Regions from separate parts of the Hyphomonas sp. ske169 genome, predicted to be linked through region 1. Evidence: predicted binding sites of a transcription regulator. Region 1 holds the regulator's gene; the other holds the start of a gene.
What was found. Region 1 encodes HrcA, which represses chaperone genes, less so after heat shock. Its sites were predicted from a motif close to GTTAGCANTCNNCNNNGNNGANTGCTAAC; they were not measured.

Region 2: the regulator HrcA is predicted to act here: its motif matches at 1,311-1,339, upstream of groES (co-chaperone GroES).

What each region holds. Positions count from the first base shown of each region.
Region 1 covers NZ_CP096146.1:2,553,067-2,556,176, reverse strand. Annotated here, with positions in the region: gene MY069_RS12350 (SMP-30/gluconolactonase/LRE family protein) at 1-421, shown strand, start outside; gene MY069_RS12345 (nucleotide exchange factor GrpE) at 418-1,077, opposite strand; gene hrcA (heat-inducible transcriptional repressor HrcA) at 1,091-2,161, opposite strand; gene MY069_RS12335 (hypothetical protein) at 2,264-3,110, opposite strand, start outside.
Region 2 covers NZ_CP096146.1:1,167,241-1,170,350, reverse strand. Annotated here, with positions in the region: gene groL (chaperonin GroEL) at 1-915, opposite strand, end outside; gene groES (co-chaperone GroES) at 964-1,254, opposite strand; gene MY069_RS05570 (pyridoxamine 5'-phosphate oxidase family protein) at 1,419-2,030, opposite strand; gene MY069_RS05565 (serine hydrolase domain-containing protein) at 2,136-3,110, opposite strand, start outside.

The sequences.
Region 1 (3,110 bases):
CTATTTGAGTGATTCCGGGTCGGCGCGGATCTTTCAGATCGACGTCAACGGCTACAAAGAATGGCTCGCAGATGACCGTCTGGGCGGCGTCAACGGGCTCACCGCGGATGGCGAGCGATTGCTAATCGCAACCATGGATTCAGGCAGCTTGTTGGAGACCCGCGGCGCTCGAGACCTAACTGAGCTCGCCACCGGAATGGAGAATGCTGACGGCATCGCGGTTTTAGATACTGGCGGCTATCTCGTCTCAAGCTGGCCCGGCCAAATTTGGCATGTGACACCCGAAGGCGAGACTGTCGAGCTCCACAACACCGAAGAGATCCCGACCTACCAAAATGACCTGACCCGTGTTGGCGATATGATCATCGTGCCTAATTGGCAGCCTGGAACAGTTACAGCGTGGCGGCTAAAAACGAACTAGTTCGTCTGTCCCGCACTCACCGCGACCATCGCGGCACGCAAGGTCCGATCGCCGATCTTCCAGCCTGCTTGGAACAGGCTCGCGATCGTGCCGTTCGGGTGTTCAGATGGAATGTTCGCGACCGCCTGGTGCAGGTTTGGATCAAACGCCGCGCCTGGCTCGACCTCAATCGCGGTGACGCCATGGCGCGTGAGGACCGTGTGCAGTTCTTTTTGCGTCATCTCAATGCCGCCGAGCAGACCTTTGCCGCCTTCAGTCAGAGCGTCTCGCTCGCTCTCCGGCAGCGCTTCAAGGGCCCGGGCCATATTGTCTGAAACGCTGAGCAGGTCGCGGGCAAATTTCTCAATCGCATAGACCCGGGCATCAGATTTCTCGCGCTCGGAACGTTTGCGCAGATTTTCCATCTCAGCCATGGCGCGCAGCATTTGATCGCGCAGCTCTTGCTTCTCGACTTCGAGCGCGAGCAGTTGCTGTTCTGGAGTCAGCTCAATTGGCTCTTCGATCTCCGCGACCTCGTCTTCTTCGACCGCTTCATCCGCGGCAGGTGCGTTCGCTTTGGCCGCTTTTAAGATATCGTCCGCGGCAGCTTTCAGATCCGCTTTGCTGGCGTCTGGGCCCAATTCTGGGGCGTCGTCTTTGACTGTTTCGTCACTCATCGCTTCAATTCACTCATTCTTGGCGGTGCTTGCCGAGCACCTCTCCAACCATCCGTGCTGTATAGTCAACCATTGGAATCACCCGCGCATAGTTGAGCCGGGTTGGCCCGATCACGCCGAGGGCGCCAATAACTTGACGTTCGGCGTTCATATAGGGAGCCACAATCACGCTTGAACCCGAAAGCGGAAAAAGACTGTTTTCCGAGCCAATAAAGAGCCGCACCCCGTCTGCATCTCTTGTGGAATCGAGCACTTCCAGCAAGCCTTGTTGGCGCTCCAAGGCGTCAAAGAGCTGGCGCACCCGTTCCATATCTTCGGCTGCGGCTGTATCATCGAGCAGGTTAGCGCGGCCCTGAATGATCAACCGGCGCTCTTCTCCAGGTGCGGCGCCGCTCCATTCGGCGAGTCCCCGCTGCACCAAATCCGTTGCCGCCGCATCAAGTTGCGCTTGGCGATTGGCAATTTCTGTCCGCACATCAGCGGCGGCTTCATGTAGGGTCCGCCCCTTCATCCGCGCCGCCAGATAATTCCCCGCTTCGATCAATACGGTTTGCGGTAGACCAGGCGGGATTTTGACCAAACGGTTTTCGACATCGCCTTGCTCTTTAACCAGCACACACAAGGCCTCGCCGGTCGAGAGCGGGACGAACTCAACATGTCGAACCGCCGCGTCTTGAGTGGGTGAAGAGACCAGCCCTGCCCCGCCTGCAAGGCCAGACAGAAGCGACGAGGCTTCTTTCAACACCCCGCTTAAATCGCGGCCCGCCCCACTGAGGCGACCTTCAATTGCAGCGCGGTCGGCTTGGCCCGGATCGCCCATTTCTAGGAAGCCATCAACGAATAGTCGCAAGCCTGCATGCGTCGGCATCCGCCCGGCTGAGACATGCGGCGCATCCAGCAAGCCAAGGTCGGTTAGATCCGACATAACGTTGCGGATCGACGCTGCTGAAAGCTCGATCCCAGCTTTCGACAATGTTCGCGACCCGACCGGTTCGCCAGTTTCGAGATAGGTCTCGACAATTTGCTTGAAGATATCACGCGAGCGTTGGTTCAACGCCTGCATGATCGATGTGTCTGAGCTCATTTAGATTGAATAGTGCGCGAAGACGGGGGATTCAATCTGGGAATGAGGCTTCAGCGCACAGACTTTTGGTCAATGCGCTGAAACCGATCGCAGGTCAGCGGTCTATTCTTCTGAGAGCGCCGCTTTAAAGCCCCACCCGCCGAACGATTCTGAGACGGCAGCGACGATTTCTGTTTCGCCCGGCTCAAGATGGAGTGCGATCTGATCGACCAAGGCAATTGTACCGAGAAAACGATGATCGCGGGCGCGCCACATTGCATTGCCCGAATAAACCAGGTCGCCATTCACGAACAGTCTCACGCGATCGGAATACCCAAATGATAGCATGCGTGTGCTAGCTTCATCTGCGGACACGGTGAACCGCAGCAGGGCGGTGTTCTTTCCGTCCTTGATCGGTGTCGTCCGGGCAATATTGGCCACACCATCATTCTCAACCGCCAGGGATGTCCAAGGCGTGTCCATCACGTCGAGCACTGGCAATTGGTATGCCTCGCTGATCTCCGACTCAGCAAAAGGAGCCGAGACGTCGAACGATTTAAGGAGCCCGTCTGGCAACGGGTCTGTTTCTGCCGGTTTCCCGATAATTTGGTCACTTGCAGTCGCGTCGCGAACAGTGATGTTCGAGAAATAGGCGCCAGTCTCCTGCATCCAGGGTCGATCAGACGCGTAGAGCGCCACTTTTCCGGAGGCACTCACGCTGCGCAAATCGGGGACGTGGATCAATGGCGTGGACATGTCGCCGACAAAAATGTCTGCCTGGTCCCCGATCGCGACAATCCGCACTTTAATCCAAGTCTGTGGCGGCAACTCTGTCGCCACCGCCTCATTCGGCCCGGCATGGAGCTGCCAAGTCGCGGCGCCATTCGTCAACACCATATATTGCGTCGCGTCCGGTTGTCCGGACTGGTGCGGACGGGTGTAGAATTGTTCGAGATTGGCAGTTTCGGAA
Region 2 (3,110 bases), 1.4 Mb from region 1:
AAGATCTTCAGAGATGACCTGGCCACCGGTCAGGATCGCGATGTCCTGCAGCATGGCTTTACGGCGATCACCGAAACCAGGCGCTTTCACAGCAGCGATTTTCAGACCACCGCGCAGCTTGTTGACAACCAGAGTTGCCAGCGCTTCGCCGTCTACGTCTTCTGCGATGATCAGAAGTGGGCGCTGAGACTGAACAACAGACTCAAGGATTGGCAGCATTGGCTGCAGTGAAGACAGTTTGCTTTCGTGCAGCAGGATGAATGGATCATCGAGCTCAGCCGTCATTTTGTCAGCATTGGTTACGAAGTAAGGAGACAGGTAGCCGCGATCGAACTGCATGCCTTCAACAACGTCGAGCTCAGTCTCGAGAGACTTGGCTTCTTCGACGGTGATCACACCTTCATTGCCGACTTTTTCCATCGCTTTTGCGATCATGTCGCCAATTTCAGCGTCGCCATTGGCTGAGATAGAGCCAACCATTGCGATTTCAGAATTGTCTTTCACTTTGCGCGAATGGTGCGCGAGATCTTTGACAACTTCAGCCGCTGCTTTGTCGATTCCGCGCTTGAGGTCCATTGGGTTCATGCCGGCAGAAACGCGCTTCATGCCTTCGCGAACGATGGCTTGTGCGAGAACGGTCGCTGTTGTTGTGCCGTCACCAGCAACATCATTTGCTTTAGACGCAACTTCGCGCAGCATTTGTGCGCCCATATTCTCGAACTTATCTTCAAGCTCGATTTCTTTTGCGACTGTGACACCGTCTTTCGTGGTGCGCGGGGCGCCGAAAGACTTTTCGATGACAACGTTACGACCTTTAGGGCCGAGCGTGACTTTTACCGCATCAGCCAGTGTATCCACACCGGCGAGCATTTTTTCGCGCGCAGAGGCGCCGAATTTTACGTGCTTGGCAGCCATAATGCTTACCTTTCAAATAGAATGATTGGAAAAAATGGGAGGCGAGGCTTAGCCCTCGATCACACCCATGATGTCGCTTTCTTTCATGATCAGCAGGTCTTCACCGTCGATTTTCACCTCGGTGCCACCCCATTTGCCGAACAGGATTTTGTCGCCAGCTTTGACGTCGAGCGGAACGCGCTCATTGTCATCACCGATCGCGCCATTGCCAACAGCAAGGACTTCGCCTTCTTGCGGCTTTTCAGTAGCGGTGTCTGGAATAATGATGCCACCAGCAGTTTTGGTGGCTTCTTCAACGCGGCGGACCAGAACGCGGTCGCCTAGTGGACGGAACTTCATGAGCAAACCTCTTGTTCGTCAGTTCATTGTGTTTGTTTCGTTAGCCCGATGCGAGCATTAGCACTCACACCCCTCGACTGCTAACGATGCGCTGCAGTTAGGTCCGGCGGCCCCGCGCGTCAACACTTTGTGAAGAGATTTTTTAGAGTCGTCTGCGTTTAGCGTCAGCGCCCGAGTTCCTGCTTCAGGAAGGCATTCTCCTGCCGGAGCGTCTGCAGCTCTTCCACCAAAGGGGTCAGGCTTGAGGATAATTCGGCTTCGGTAAAGCGCGGTGTGATGAATTGAGGGCAGTTCCAATCGAACGCTTCCACGTCGATTGTGAAGAGGCGTTCGACCTTGCCTTGGCCTTCGACCGCGAGTTCTGAGGCGAGATCCGGGTTTGCATCCGCCTCTTGCACGCGGGCCTTGCCGAGGAGTTTCAGGCGGGCGCGATTGGGATAATCCATCAGGAAAAGAGAAACACGTTTTTCGGTCTCAAGATTTCCCACCGAAACATATTGGCGATTGCCGCGATAATCCGCGAACCCGATTTGGGTGTCAGACAAGAGTTTCAGAAATCCGCGCGGGCCGCCGCGGTGCTGGATATAAGGCCAACCGTCTTCTGAGACCGTCGCCATATAAAAACTGTCGCGCATGGCGATAAAGGCCGCTTCTCGATCACTAAAGCCCGATGGAGTAGGGCGCGCGGTCATCCCGGCATACATCTCGCGCGAGCCGCGCGCTTCTTGCTCGGCTTTCACGTGTTCGGTGAAGGCGATGTCTCCGAAATGTTTCATGGTGCGCTCCTATGACGTCCACCGATTTAGGTGCGCGGTGTCAGCCAGCAAAGTCCGGCTTTGCCATATCATCTATGCAGAATGCGCAAGAGCGGCGGCGTGCGCCTAATTGGCAGCTTCGGCGTCGATCGCAGCGGTCACAAGCTTAAAGAAGTCTTCCCGTTTCGCATGCTCGCCATCGACATCGCCTAAGGCTGTGGTCCAATTGCTGTTGGTCGCGATCACGAGATTGCGGCTTGGGTCGATGAAGATGCCTTGCCCGAAAATGCCATCAGCGGCGAAAGCCCCATCATCATAAGTCCACCATTGATATCCGTATCCATGACCCGGCTCGCCATACCCAATGCGCGTCGTCGTGGCGCGCTCTAACCAATCCTCTGGCACCAGCCGTTCGCCATCGATCTGCGCGCCTTCCAAGATGAATTGACCAAAGCGGGCAAAGTCACGAGTCGCCGCTTGAATACAGCAGCCGCTAATCTCGGTACCGTCATCGTTGAGCAACCATGAGGCATGTTGCTGCATGCCATACGGCTTCCATACTTTCTCTGAGAGATATTCCGAGAGCGTCCGGCCCGTTGCTTCGCCGACCAGGACGCCGATGAGGTTGGTCTCGCCAGTTGAATAGTTCCAAACCTCTCCCGCCGGATGAGCGCGGGGCAAGGTCGCCATATAGCTGACCAAGTTCGACCCGCCATCTTCGGCGACATGAAGATTGAACTTGGCGACGTCAGAGTTAGGATCCGTATAAGTCTCGTCCCACGCCACGCCCGACGACATGGTCAAAAGCTGTTCGACCGTGACATCGTCATAGGCGGAGTTTTCGAGCCCGGAAATATATTTCGAGACAGGGTCGCTCAAAGATTCGATATCGCCTTCTTTGACCGCGATCCCAACCAGGGTGGAGGTAAAGGACTTGGCGACTGAGAAACTGGTCCAACGCCCATCATTTTGGAAGCCTAAGCCATATCGTTCCAGCCGGATCTTTCCGTCCTGAAGGACGACCAGGGCGGCATGGCGCTGCTCGGTCATATAGGCATCGATATCAATTGGCAGTGTCAGCGCCGGGCCCTCTTCTAAGAG